Regions from separate parts of the Ensifer sp. 22460 genome, predicted to be linked through region 2. Evidence: riboswitches for the same ligand, from Rfam matches in the RefSeq annotation. Region 2 holds a riboswitch; the other holds the start of a gene.
What was found. A riboswitch is a leader RNA that binds a small molecule or an ion and turns the genes downstream of it on or off. The one in region 2 is predicted to bind FMN.
Positions count from the first base shown of each region.

Region 1: another riboswitch for FMN. It lies ahead of ACTJKM_RS05340 (6,7-dimethyl-8-ribityllumazine synthase); the one in region 2 lies ahead of ACTJKM_RS06330 (DMT family transporter).

Region 1 is NZ_JBQENZ010000003.1:222,675-229,836, forward strand. It holds gene ACTJKM_RS05325 (ABC transporter permease) at 1-691, shown strand, start outside; gene ACTJKM_RS05330 (ABC transporter ATP-binding protein) at 703-1,764, shown strand; gene ACTJKM_RS05335 (TfoX/Sxy family protein) at 1,860-2,204, shown strand; FMN riboswitch at 2,683-2,833, shown strand; gene ACTJKM_RS05340 (6,7-dimethyl-8-ribityllumazine synthase) at 2,925-3,398, shown strand; gene ACTJKM_RS05345 (low temperature requirement protein A) at 3,777-5,060, opposite strand; gene derI (D-erythrulose-4-phosphate isomerase) at 5,217-5,657, opposite strand; gene ACTJKM_RS05355 (triose-phosphate isomerase) at 5,701-6,468, opposite strand; gene ACTJKM_RS05360 (DeoR/GlpR family DNA-binding transcription regulator) at 6,465-7,162, opposite strand, start outside.
Region 2 is NZ_JBQENZ010000004.1:90,576-97,737, reverse strand. It holds gene lon (endopeptidase La) at 1-1,690, shown strand, start outside; gene hupB (DNA-binding protein HupB) at 1,911-2,186, shown strand; FMN riboswitch at 2,312-2,477, shown strand; gene ACTJKM_RS06330 (DMT family transporter) at 2,556-3,470, shown strand; gene ACTJKM_RS06325 (esterase-like activity of phytase family protein) at 3,559-5,754, shown strand; gene ACTJKM_RS06320 (MarR family winged helix-turn-helix transcriptional regulator) at 5,837-6,316, opposite strand; gene ACTJKM_RS06315 (methyl-accepting chemotaxis protein) at 6,535-7,162, opposite strand, start outside.

The DNA.
Region 1 (7,162 bases), on a different contig from region 2:
GCGCCGCGGCGAATATTCCTTCGACGCCTATCAGAAGGTTTTCGCCGATCCGCGCTTCCAGGAAACCTTCAGCTATTCGGTGCTGCAGGCGCTGTTCACCATCGTCTTCGGCGTGCTGCTCGTCGTACCTACCGCCTATTGGGTCCGGCTGAAGCTGCCGCGGCTGCGCCCCTATATCGAGTTCATCACGCTTCTGCCGCTCGTTATCCCGGCGATCGTCATCGTCTTCGGCTATATCCGGCTCTACAACACCTCGAGCTGGCTGCCGCTGACGGGCTCGCTGACGGGGACCAACATCCTCCTGATGTTCGGCTACGCGACGCTCGCTCTGCCCTACATGTACCGCGCGGTCGACACCGGCCTTCGCACCATCGACGTCGCCACCCTGACCGAGGCCGCCCAAAGCCTCGGCGCCGGGTGGGCGACGATCCTCGCCAAGATCATTCTGCCGAACGTGCTCGTCGCGGTGCTTTCAGGCGCCTTCCTGACCTTTGCCATCGTCATCGGCGAGTTCACCATGGCGGCACTTCTGAACCGCCCGGCCTTCGGCCCGTACATGCAGCTCTTGGGCGCCAACCGCGCCTATGAGCCTGCCGCACTCGCCGTTATCGCATTCGGCATCACCTGGGGCTGCCTCGGCCTCATCCAGCTCGTCTCGCGCTTCCAAAAAAGCGCGCCTCCCAAGGCCTGAGGACCGCACCCATGAGTTTTCTGTCACTCACCAGCATCAAGAAGTCCTTCGGCCCTGTTCACGTCGTGCACGATTTCGACATGGACATCGAGAAGGGCGAATTCGTCTCCTTCCTGGGTCCGTCCGGCTGCGGCAAGACGACCGTCCTGCGCATGATCGCCGGCTTCGAGACACCCTCCGCCGGCTCTATCGTGATCAACGGCAAGGACCAAGGGTCGTTGAAACCCAACCAGCGCAACATCGGCATGGTGTTTCAGGCCTATGCGCTGTTTCCGAACATGAACGTGCATGACAACGTTGCCTTCGGCCTCAAGGTCGCAGGCACTGACAAGTCGGAGATCGACGCACGGGTGAAGCAGATGCTCGGGCTGATCAAGCTCGAGCACCTGGCGGACCGCTTCCCCTACCAGCTCTCCGGCGGCCAGCAGCAGCGCGTGGCGCTTGCCCGCGCCATTGCGGTCAAGCCGCAGGTGCTGCTGCTCGACGAGCCGCTTTCGGCGCTCGACGCCAAGATCCGCGTGTCGCTGCGCGAAGAAATCCGGCAGATCCAGCAGCAGCTCGGCATCACCACGGTCTTCGTCACCCACGACCAGGAAGAGGCGCTGTCGATCTCCGATCGTATCGTCGTCATGAATGCCGGACGTGCCGACCAGATCGGCACCCCCTTCGAGATCTACAACACGCCGTCAACGCGCTTCGTCGCTTCCTTCGTCGGCACGCTGAACATCATCGAGGGCAAGGTCGCGGATCCGGCCTCGGGCGCCGTAACGATCGGCAACCAGCAGGTGGCTCTGAAAGACCCGATTGCCGGCATGAAGGGTGGCGACAGCATCTCGCTGGCGTTGCGCCCTGAAGCGGGCTCGATTGCCGAAGGGGCGCAAGGCGATACGGCGCTTGCCGGCGAGGTCGTCTCGACGAGCTTCCTCGGCTCGGTCATCCGCACGCGGCTTCGCGTCGGCGGCGATGTCATCTCCTTCGACATGTTCAACAATCCGGGCGTAACCCCGCCGGTCTCGGGCGACAACGTCACCCTGCGCTTCGCCGCCAAGGACCTGCTCGTTATTCGCGAGTAGGCCTTGCAGAAGACCGATGAACGCTGGCGCGCAGGGCGCCAGCGAGTATGCAGCGGTTCGTTGCACCATTGCCGGAGACCCGCGAGGTTGCAATCATGGCCAAGGCTGAACCAAGCGCCTTCGTCAGGCATATCCAGGATGAACTCTCCGATCTCGGGCCTGTTCAGATTGACCGCTTCTTCGGCGGCTGGGCCTACGTCGTCGCAGACAAGCGCTTTGCCGTCAGCATCAAGGACCGCCTCTATTTCAGGGTTGATCAGGCGCTGAAAGACGCGCTTATCACAGAGGGTTGCCAGCCGTTCACCTATGAGAAGGGCGGCAAGACCGTGGTCGTGCATCGCTTCTACGAAGCGCCTGTCGACTGCCTCGACGATCGCGACGCCCTTCTCCATTGGGCCGGGAGGGCACTTTCAGCCGAAGACGACGAACTGCGCGGATAGCGCTTCACCTTGCCACCCATAAACAGCAAGGCGATGACAAAGACACACGTGATGGGATACCGCCCAATCGCGGATGCCTCAAGAACCCAAAGCTTCAGCTTGAGGTGCTCACTGTCGGGTTTCGTGGGGAGTTTTGCCAATCGGAGCGCCTTTCTGTCACCAAAAGAAAAATTGATGAAGGCTGCTTCTGCTTCGCACTAACTATGAATCGTCCTGGGTGCGCAAGTGGTTTCTGGGTTCTCGTCCCCAGGTGAGGAACCGTTGATATCTCGCGCTTGTTATTCGACCTTTCCACAGGTGATGCATCGATCCCCGACAGCTGATCGCCCTGCAGATAAAGTCGGCCGCAGCCAGCGCGAAAATACCGGAACGAGAAAGAGTTTCTCGCGCTCCGGCCGGACATGCAAAAATCTGTCGTGATTTCCCCTCTTTTCGTCGCGCCGTGCGTTTGATCGCTCGCAGGCGGACTATATAGTCGCGTTGTTCTCAGGGCGGGGCGAAATTCCCCACCGGCGGTAGCGGCCGAAAGGCCGAAGCCCGCGAGCGCTCTGGAGCTTACGCTCCAGAGGTCAGCAGATCCGGTCGAATTCCGGAGCCGACGGTCACAGTCCGGATGGAAGAGAGCAAGCAGGAACGTGGGCCCAGCGACGGGACCTCGCGCGCATGCATGTTCGCCCGACGGGATCATTGGAAACGCCAAACCCTGAAAGGCTTGAGACCATGACCATTTTTTCCCACCCCGCCGCCAAGATCGCGATCGTCCGTGCCCGCTGGCATGCCGATATCGTCGACCGCTGCGTCGATGCCTTCGTCGCGCAATGGACGAAGCTCGGCGGTTCGGCTGCCGACGTTGAGATCTTCGATGTGCCGGGCGCGCTCGAAATCCCGCTGCATGCGCAGACGCTGGCAAAGACCGGCCGCTACGCCGCGATCCTCGGCACCGCCTTCGTCGTCGACGGCGGCATCTACCGCCACGACTTCGTCGCCGGCACCGTGCTCGACGGCATGATGCGCGTGCAGCTCGACACCAATGTGCCGGTGCTTTCGGCCGTACTGACACCGCACAATTTCCAGGAAAGCGAACCGCTCATTGCCTTCTTCCGCGAACACTTCGTCACCAAGGGCACGGAAGCCGCCAACGCCTGCTCGCAGATTTTGGATGCCCGCGCCAAGCTGGCGCTGGTCAACGCCTGATCGTCTGCGGCTCCGAAGTGAGCCTGCCTGGCGGGTGCGCCGTAAGCGCGCTGCCCCTCATCCGGCCTGCCGGCCACCTTCTCCCCGCTTGCGGGGAGAAGGACACGCGTGGCTCCTTGTCACCCAAACTCATCCTCTCTCGAGAACGGCCGGCCCCCCTGAGGTCAATCAGAGCCATCCCGCCAGCGAGAGCTCTCGTCCCCTCGCCCCGCCTGCGGGGAGAGGGTTAGGGTGAGGGGCAGAATTGCTCTCAGATCATGCCGAACTCGCAGCCCCCCGGAACGCCACAAGCACTCCCGTTGAATCAACTTGTGAGCCACCTGATTCAAGCCGGCAGCCCCAGCCGATAAGCCCCTGTCTCGACTCTCAAATTCGCGCCTACCGCGCCGCCTCGCCGTCCTGCAGGCTGCGCTCCAGCGCCGCCATCCGGTGGCGGTGGCCGCCGGCCTCGTAGCCGACGATGGTGACGACGGGCGCGAGCGTCAGGATGATCAGGCACATCGCCATATCGAGCCCAAGCATCGCCACGACGACGGACGCGATCAGCACCAGCGCCGTGCCGCAAAGCAGCCAGAGATGCAGCCGGTTCGTCTGCCGCAGCAGATACGCGTACATCGCGTAGAGCAGGCCGATGTAGAGTCCGACTGGAACCGCGACCGTCAGCACAGTTGCGACCGAGCTGATATGGGCCTTGTGCTCGATATAATAGGCCGCCACGTGCAGCCCGGCGCCGGTGGCGACTATCGCGGCGAAGATCGGTATGTGGCCATAACCCCAGACGAAGGACCGCTTGAGGCGGTGGTGGTGCAGCACCTCGGCGCTCGGCAAAAGGAAATAGATCCACCACATGCCGAAAGTGAGCCCGGTGCCGGCGAGGCAGACGAGCGCAACGTCGAGGTTCCAGCCCTCGCCCTCGACCACGGCAGAGATCGAGGCGACCGTTCCGACCACCCCTTCCCCGAGCGCGATGATCGCCAAGAGCCCATAGCGTTCGGCGATGTGATGCGCATGCCAGGGCGTGCCGCCATAGTGCATCTCGGCAATGTAGGGGCCGAGCATCTCGATCGCCGTCAGCGCGACGACCATGGCAAAGGTCACCGCCAGCGAGAAGTCGAAGAAGATCAAAACGATCCAGCCAAGCTGGGCGACGCTGATCGCCTTCACATAGGCCATGCAGGCTTCCCGCCGCGCCGGATCCTGCCGGCTGGCGCGCAGCCACTGGAAGACCATCGCGACGCGCATGACGACATAGCCGAGCACCATGACGCCGTTGTTGAGGTGCTCGCCCTTGTCGATCGATTCGAACATCGGCGGCAGGCCGATCGCCAGGATCAGCACGCCGACCATCTGCACCATGGTGACGCTGCGAAAGATCCAGTCGTCGGTGTCGTAGGCCGAAGCGAACCAGCTGAAGTTGATCCAGGCCCAGCAGATGGCGAAGGTGGCAAAGCCGAAGCCGATCAGCCCTGCGGTGAAGTGGCCCTCGGCGAAGAGATGCGCGAGCTGCGAGGCGGCCAGGCTGAAGGCGATGACGAAAGTGAGGTCGAACAGGAGTTCGAGTGTCGTCGCAGTCCTGTGATGTTCGTGCGTATCACGTCCACTCATGCGCGCCACGTGGTGGTGAGCGCTCGGATGCGGTTCAGTCGAGGTTGCTTCGCTCATGCGGTAAGGTCCCTGCTGACGATCTGCAAGCATATTCAAATATTTGCGGAAGCGTCGTCAAGGCGTGGTGCGCGCCAGATACGAAAACGCCCGGCATCTCTGCCGGGCGTCTCGTCACGATGCCTGAGGGAGGATCAACGGGCGTCGCGATGTTCTTTATGCCTTGGCAGCATCGAGACGGTCGATCGCTTGCACGTTGCCGGCCGAAGCGCCCTGCGGATCGAATTCGGACGCAAGCCAGGTATCGACGATCGATTTCGCCAACTCCGGCCCGATGACCCGCGCACCCATGGTGATGATCTGGGCGTTGTTCGACTTCGCCGCACGCTCGGCCGAATAGGTGTCGTGCGTCAGTGCTGCACGGATGCCCGGCACCTTGTTGGCGGAGATGCAGACGCCGATGCCCGTGCCGCAGAACAGGATGCCGCGGTCGTGCTTGCCCTCGACGACCTGCTGCGCCAGCTTCTGCGCGAGATCCGCGTAAAAGCCGGACTGGCTGAGGTCTACGACCTCGACGTCGGCCCGGCCCGCGAGATGGGCGGCAATGACGTCCAGCAGGGGCTTGCCGGCGCTGTCTGCCCCGATTGCAATCTTCATGATTGTTCCTTTCCATTCTTCAGGAACTGCCGCGGCCGAAGGCTCAGATCGCCTTTACGACACGCTGCAGAATGTCGAGATAGCCAGTGACGTCCCAGGCGGAGCGACCGATGAAGAGGCCGTCGATATGCACCTGCGCGATCAATTCTTCGCAGTTGCCGGGATTGACGCTGCCGCCATAGAGCACCGGCACGCGCCGGCCGAGCGCCGCTTCGGCGACGTCGGCGATGCGCTTGTGGCGCTCGTCCGCATAGTCCGATGTCGCGGGAATGCCGTTGACGCCGATCGCCCAGACCGGCTCGTAGGCAAGCAGGATGGTCGCCTGCTTCGCCTCGCCTTCGAGAAGCGCCAGTGCGCCTTCGACCTGACGCCTCAGCACCAGATCCGCCTCGCCCGCTTCACGCTCGGAAAGCGTCTCGCCGATGCAGATCAGCGGCACCAGACCATGGCGCACGGCGGCTGCCGTCTTCAGGCCGACGGTGCGGTCGGTCTCGCCGAAATGCTCGCGCCGCTCGCTGTGGCCAAGCTCGACCACGTCGACGTTGCAATCCGCAAGCATCAGCGGCGACACCTCGCCGGTCCAGGCGCCGGCATCGTCCCAATGCATGTTCTGCGCGCCGACCTTGACACTGGTTGCGGCAAGCCGCGCCTTGACCTCGCGCACCGCCGTGAACGGCGGGATGACGAAGCGCTGGACACGATCGTCGCGCGTCGCATCGGTAGCGGCCAGGCCATCGGCAAAGACCATCGCCTCGGCCAGCGTCTTGTTCATCTTCCAGCTGGTGCCGACCCAGAGCCCGGACTTGTTCATGCTTTCTCCGATGCCTTGCTATTGCCGACCCTGACCAGCCGAATGCCTGCCTCTTCGAGTGGTGCTGCATGCTCGGCAGCCACTTCGGCGCCGGTCAGCACCGCATCGAAGGCATCGAGGCCGGTCAGGAAATGGAGCGCCGAGCGCCCGAATTTGTCGTGGTCCACCAGCAGGTATTTGCGCTTGGCCGCCTTCACCATCAGGCGCTTGGCCTGCACCACCTCCTGGTCCTGGTGGAAGGCCGTCGTCCCTTCGATTGCCGAGCTCGACAGAAAGGCGATGTCGACGCGCAGCGACCGAAGCGCCTCGTCGGTGACGATGCCGAAGAAGCCGTTGAACTTCTTGCTGTACTGGCCGCCGAGCGCGATGACGTTGATGCCGGCAGTACCCGAAAGGCTGGTGATCACGCCAAGATTGTTGGTGATGACCGTCAGCGGGCGGATGTCGCGGATGCACTCAGCGATCGCGCCCGTCGTCGAGCTGTCGTCGATCAGGATGCTCTGCCCGGGCTCGATCAGCCCCGCCGCATTTTCGGCGATCCGCCGCTTTTCGGCGGTGGCGATCTTCTCACGGTAACGGAAGTCGCTTTCGAATTGTGGGCTCGACTGGATCGAGGCGCCACCATGCACCTTGCGCAGCAGGCCCGCCTGTTCGAGGTCGTCGAGGTCGCGATGCACCGTCATCTTGCTGACGC
Region 2 (7,162 bases):
CGGCGACGGTGAGGATGGCCGTGACGAGATGGCCGAGATCGAGGAGCGCATCGCCAAGACGAAACTCTCCAAGGAAGCGCGCGAAAAGGCTGACGCTGAACTGAAGAAGCTGCGCCAGATGAGCCCGATGTCCGCGGAAGCGACCGTGGTTCGCAACTATCTGGATTGGCTGCTCGGTCTGCCCTGGGGTAAAAAGTCGAAGATCAAAACCGACCTGAACCATGCCGAAAACGTGCTCAACACGGATCATTTCGGTCTCGATAAGGTCAAGGAACGCATCGTCGAGTATCTCGCCGTGCAGGCGCGTTCGTCGAAGATCAAGGGCCCGATCCTGTGCCTCGTCGGCCCTCCGGGCGTCGGCAAGACCTCGCTCGCCAAGTCGATCGCCAAGGCGACCGGCCGCGAATATGTGCGCATGGCGCTCGGCGGCGTTCGTGACGAAGCCGAGATCCGCGGTCACCGCCGCACCTATATCGGCTCCATGCCGGGCAAGGTGGTGCAGTCGATGAAGAAGGCGAAGCGGTCCAACCCGCTGTTCCTGCTCGACGAAATCGACAAGATGGGCCAGGACTTCCGCGGCGATCCGTCGTCGGCTCTGCTCGAGGTGCTGGATCCGGAACAGAACTCGACCTTCATGGACCACTACCTGGAAGTCGAATACGACCTGTCCAACGTGATGTTCATCACCACGGCCAACACGCTGAACATTCCGGCGCCGTTGATGGACCGTATGGAAGTGATCCGCATCGCCGGCTACACCGAAGAGGAAAAGCTGGAGATCGCCAAGCGGCATCTGCTGCCGAAGGCGATCCGCGACCACGCGCTGCAGCCGAAGGAGTTCTCCGTGACTGACGGAGCCCTGATGGCGGTCATCCAGACCTACACGCGGGAAGCCGGTGTTCGTAACTTCGAGCGCGAATTGATGAAGCTCGCCCGCAAGGCGGTGACCGAGATCATCAAGGGCAAGACGAAGACGGTCGAAGTCACGGCGGACAACATCAACGACTACCTTGGTGTTCCGCGCTTCCGTCACGGCGAAGCCGAACGCGACGATCAGATCGGCGTGGTCACGGGTCTTGCCTGGACCGAGGTCGGCGGCGAACTGCTGACGATCGAAGGCGTCATGATGCCCGGCAAGGGCCGCATGACGGTCACCGGCAACCTGCGTGACGTGATGAAGGAATCGATTTCGGCGGCGGCGTCCTATGTCCGCTCGCGGGCGATCGATTTCGGCATCGAGCCTCCGATGTTCGACAAGAGCGACATCCACGTGCACGTGCCGGAAGGTGCGACGCCGAAGGATGGTCCGTCGGCCGGTGTCGCCATGGCAACCGCGATCGTGTCGATCATGACCGGCATCCCGATCTCCAAGGACGTCGCGATGACCGGCGAGATCACGCTGCGCGGCCGCGTGCTGCCGATCGGCGGTCTCAAGGAGAAGCTGCTGGCAGCGCTCCGGGGAGGCATCAAGAAGGTGCTGATCCCCGAAGAGAACGCGAAGGATCTCGCCGAGATCCCGGATAACGTGAAGAACGCGCTCGAAATCATCCCGGTTTCGCGGATGGGCGAGGTGCTTGTACACGCTCTGGCGCGCATGCCGGAACCGATCGAATGGGACCCGGCAAGGGAGCCGGCAACCGTCGCAGTGGTTGATTCGCAGGACGAAGCAGGCACCTCGATCGCCCACTAAAAAGTGCCGGTGAATGGGCGCAGCGACCTCACGCGGCGCCCATTTTGCAGAAAAATTGGGAAGACCGGCCTCTGGCCGGTCTTTTTTGTTGTAAAAGCGCCCTGCAAGCCTTGCATTCCAAGGGATTAGGCGCAATTGGGAAAGGCAAGACGCGGGCGATGCGCAAGCCGCCGCGGCTTAAAACACAGTCGTTTCGAACCAATCTGAAAGGGGTGGAAACATGAACAAAAATGAGCTCGTGTCTGCCGTTGCTGAGAAGGCCGGACTTTCCAAGACCGACGCATCTTCTGCAGTTGATGCAGTTTTCGAGACCATCCAGGGCGAGCTGAAGAGCGGCGGCGACATTCGCCTGGTCGGCTTCGGCAACTTCTCGGTTTCGCGCCGCGAAGCCTCGAAGGGCCGCAACCCGTCCACGGGTGCGGAAGTTGACATCCCGGCCCGCAACGTGCCGAAGTTCACGGCCGGCAAGGGCCTGAAGGACGCCGTCAACGGCTGATCAGATTTGCTTGGCGGCCGGACACGAGGCCGGCAGTCCAGGTATTCGAGGGTTCGGCGAAAGCCGGACCCTTTCGCATTCCGGGGGGCTGCCCTTGCGGCCTCCTGCCATTTGCTCTACGGCTTGCCCATTCTCAGGGCGGGGTGAAAATCCCCACCGGCGGTAAGGGCGCTGCAACATCATGCGGTGACCCAAGCCCGCGAGCGCCTTTCTCTTGAAGCGGGGAAGGGGTCAGCAGATCCGGTGCAATTCCGGAGCCGACGGTCATAGTCCGGATGAAAGAGAATGGTCGTCGGCACGAAGAGCAGGGCTGCCCGGCGTCGTGCCGTGCGCTCATGCGTCCTGATTTGTGTTTGTCCATTTCTCAGGATGCGTGACATGAATCAGACTTCCCTCGGTTTGTCCTCCTCGCGCGCCATGGCCGGTGCCGGCTTCATGGTGCTGGCCGGTATTGCCTTCGCCGGGCTCAATGTCGTTACCCAATGGCTGACGATGAAACTCGGCTTTCCCGCTGCCGCCACGGCCTTCTGGCAATATGCCTTCGCCCTTCTCTTTTCTTTGCCGTTCCTGCGGCGCGTCGGACTTTCGGCGATGCGCACCGATTACCCGTGGCGCCACGTCGTGCGCGTGGCCCTCGCGGCCTTCGGCGTCGGGGCCTGGGTCTCCAGCCTTGCGCATGTGCCGATCTGGCAGGCGATTGCCCTGGTGATGACCTCGCCGTTCTTCATCATCCTTGGCGCTCGCCTGTTTCTCGGCGAACGCGTCGGTCCGGCCCGCTGGACCGCGACCGCGGTCGGATTTGCCGGTGCGATGATCATTCTTGAACCCTGGTCGGACAGCTTCACCTGGGCAGCGCTGCTGCCGATCCTCTCCGCCTTGCTCTGGGGCGCCTCGTCGCTCATCACCAAGAGCCTGACGAGCAGCGAGCGTCCCGAAACCATCACCATCTGGCTGCTTGTCCTTTTGACCCCGATCAATGGCGCCATTGCGCTCACGGCCGGTTTCGCGGTGCCGCAGGGCATGGCGCTCGGCCTTCTCGTGCTCGCCGGGGTCATGACAGTGTTCGCGCAATATTTGCTGACGCTCGCCTATACGGTTGCCGACGCCGCCTATGTGCAGCCCTTCGATGATTTGAAGCTGCCGCTCAATGTCTTTGCCGGCTGGCTGGTCTTCGGTTACGCACCGACAGGCTATCTCTGGTTCGGTGCGGTCCTGATCCTTGGCGCGTCACTGTTCATCATGCGCAACGAGAGTCGGCGCGAACGGGAGGCTGTTGCAACCTGAACGGTGTAAAACCCGGCCGGTGTCATTCGGCTGTCATCGCAGTCGCGCAGAACCCCCATGTTTTCAGTATTCTCCATGGGGGATTTCAATGATCATTACTTCGCGCGTGACCGCGTTCGCGGCCGTCCTTCTTGCTTCGGTGGCATTTCCTGCGGCGGCTGAACCTGTATTCAATCGTATTGCGTCCTTTGCCGTTGCCGACAATCTGCCTGATGGTGACGCGCGCAAAGCGCCGACGTCCGCCGAGATCATCACGGCCAGCGAAGACGGCAATACGCTGATCTACTCCGACAGCCCGGGCGAGCGCGTCGGCCTGATCGACATCACCGATGCCAAGGCGCCGAAGGCAGCCGGCACAATCTCTTTCGACGGTGAGCCGACCTCCGTTACCGTTGCCGGCGCCAAGGCGCTCGTTGCGGTCAACACGCGCGAAAGCTTCGTCAAGCCTTCCGGTCTTCTGGCAATCATCGACCTGGCGTCGAAGAAGGTGGATGCGACCTGCGATCTCGGCGGTCAGCCGGACTCGGTTGCCGTCAACAAGGACCGTACGCTTGCGGCCATCGCCATTGAAAACGAGCGCGACGAGGAAGTGAACGACGGCAAGATCCCGCAGATGCCGGCCGGCGATCTGGTGATCCTGTCCTTGAAGGACGGCGTTGCCGATTGCGGCTCGCTGAAGCGCGTGACGCTGACGGGTCTTGCCGAAATCGCTGGCGAAGATCCGGAGCCGGAATTCGTCTCCTTCAACGGCAAGGACGAGATTGCGCTGACGTTGCAGGAGAACAACCACATCGTCGTCATCGACGGCAAGACTGCGACGGTGAAGACGCACTTCTCTGCTGGCACCGTCGACCTCAAGGATATCGACATCAAGCGCAACGGCGCCATCGCCTTCAAGGACGAGCAGCCGGGCCGCAAGCGCGAGCCCGATGCGGTGAAGTGGCTCGACGATAACCGCATCGTCGTTGCCAACGAAGGTGACTACGAAGGCGGCTCGCGCGGCTTCACGATCTTCGACACCACCGGCAAGGTGCTCTACGAATCGGGCGCGAGCTTCGAGCATGCCGTTGCCGCGATCGGCCACTACCCGGAAAAGCGCTCGTCGGCCAAGGGCGCGGAGCCCGAGGGGCTGGAAGCGGCCAAGTTCGGCGACGACAACCTGTTCTTCCTGCTCGCCGAGCGCGCTTCCGTCGTCGGCGTCTACAAGGATACGGGTGCGGAGCCCGAACTGCTGCAACTGCTGCCGTCGGGCATCTCGCCGGAAGGCGCCGTCGCGATCCCGTCGCGCAATCTGCTTGCGACCGCCAATGAAGTCGACCTCGTCGAGGACGGCGGCGCGCGTTCGCATGTGATGATCTATGAGCGCGGCGAAGGCGAAGCTGCCTATCCGCAGATCCACTCCGCCGAGAAGGACGGGCTGCCGATCGGCTTCGGTGCACTCTCCGGTCTTGCTGCCGTCTCGGACAAGCCGGGCTTCCTGCGCGCCGTCAACGACTCGGTCTTCTCGTCGCAGCCGACGATCTTCACCATCGACGCCACCCAGAAGCCGGCGCTGATCACCGAGACGCTCGCCATCACCCGTGACGGCGCACCGGCTCAGAAGCTCGACATCGAAGGCATCGCCAATGACGGGGAAGGGGGCTTCTGGCTCGCATCGGAAGGCAATTCCGACAAGCTCTACAGCCACGCGCTCTTCCACGTGAACAAGAAGGGCGAGATCAAGAAGGAAATCGCTTTGCCTGAGGCGCTGCGCGCCGGCGAAACCCGCTTCGGCTTCGAAGGCATCACCGTTGTTGGCGAAGGCGACGACCAGACGCTGTGGATGGCTGTTCAGCGCGAATGGAAGGACGACGAGAAGGGCTTCGTCAAGCTCGTCTCCTACAAGCCGAAGAGCGAAGAGTGGGGTGCCGTGCGCTACCCCCTGGAAAAGGCCGGTGACGGCTGGGTCGGCCTGTCGGAAATCTCCGTTCATGGTGACTACGCCTACATCATCGAGCGCGACAACCTGATCGGCCAGGCAGCCAAGCTCAAGAAGATCTACCGCGTCGCGCTGACGGAACTGAAGCCGGCAGCACTTGGTGGCGAACTGCCTGTCGTCAAGAAGGAGGAGGTTCGTGACCTCATTCCCGACCTGAAGGCGCTCAACGGCTATGTCGTCGACAAGGTCGAGGGCTTCACAGTCGATGCAGCCGGCAATGGCTATGTCGTGACCGACAATGACGGTGTCGACGACTCCTCCGGCGAAACCCTGTTCTTCTCCATTGGCGCGATCAACGCGATGTAAGCGTTAACGCCCGGAGAAAACGGAAGAGGCCGGGACATGATGTCCCGGCCTCTTTCTGTTTCGGACTGGTAGGAAATAGCGACTAGCGGGCGACAGCGACCTGCGCCGCCGCTTCTTCGGCCTCATCCTTGCGCTTGCGGATCTCATCCGTCCTGTCGACCAGCTTGCCGACGATGTCGTAGAGGGCATCGAGTTCCTCGTCGTCGAGCGCCGAGAAAATTTCCTCGAGCAGTTGCTTGCGTGGATGCTCTGCGGCTTCAAGCACGACGCGACCCGTTTCGGTAATCGAGACGATCTTGGCGCGCCGGTCCTCGGGATCGGGCTTGCGCATCACCAGGCGGTCGCGTTCCAGACCGTCGATGGCCTCGGTGACCGTGCGCGGCGCGAAGTTCAGCGCACAGGCGATATCGGTCGAGCGACAGGGACCGAGCTTGCTCAGGAAGAAGAGGAACTTGCTGCGTGCCAGCGACACGCCTTCTTCGGTCATCGATTCGTTCACCAGCCGGTGAACCCGGTGGTAGAGCTCGAACAGTCTATCGGAAACTTCAAATGTCTTCTTCATGATCGTCGCTGGAATTTCATGAGGTGCCATGTGAAATGGCAGTAACATTAGTGATAGTTACAATTGCCACCTTTGTCGACAGAAACCTCTGAGACTTCACGGTAAGCACTTGGAGGCAAAGAAACGGCCGCCGTTTCCGGCGGCTGTTTCTGTCGGTTTGTCAAGAATTTCGTGTCTCGAACCCGCCCGCGAAAAACCAAGCACGGCGTGCGTCGTGGTTATGCCGCCCGGCGTGTCGAGCCGGCCGACGGCGCGTAGCCGTAGGCCTGAGCCTCTTCCAGCGTGAAGCGGGCGATCAGCTCGCGCAGGCGGCCGGCTTCCTGGGCAAGCGTGGCGCTTGCGGCATTGGCTTCCTCGACCATGGCTGCGTTCTGCTGGGTCACCTGATCCATCTGGTTCACGGCGGTGTTGACCTCCGACAGTCCGGCGGACTGCTCCTGCGCCGAGATGGCGATCGCATCCATGTGCTGGTTGATCGTGACGATGAAGCCTTCGATGGTGCGGAGAGCCTCGCCGGTTTCGCGCACGAGCCGGACGCCGCTTTCGACTTCGACAGCGGAGTTGCGGATCAGGTCCTTGATCTCCTTGGCCGCATTGGCCGAGCGCTGGGCAAGCTCGCGGACTTCCTGAGCGACGACGGCGAAACCCTTGCCGGCATCGCCGGCGCGGGCTGCTTCGACGCCGGCGTTCAGCGCCAGAAGATTCGTCTGGAATGCAATTTCGTCGATGACGCCGATGATGTTCGAGATCTGGCTCGACGAATGCTCGATCCGGCCCATGGCATCGACCGCGCCCGAGACGATGGCGCCGGACTTGCGGGCGCTTTCGTTTGCCTGGCCGGCGACG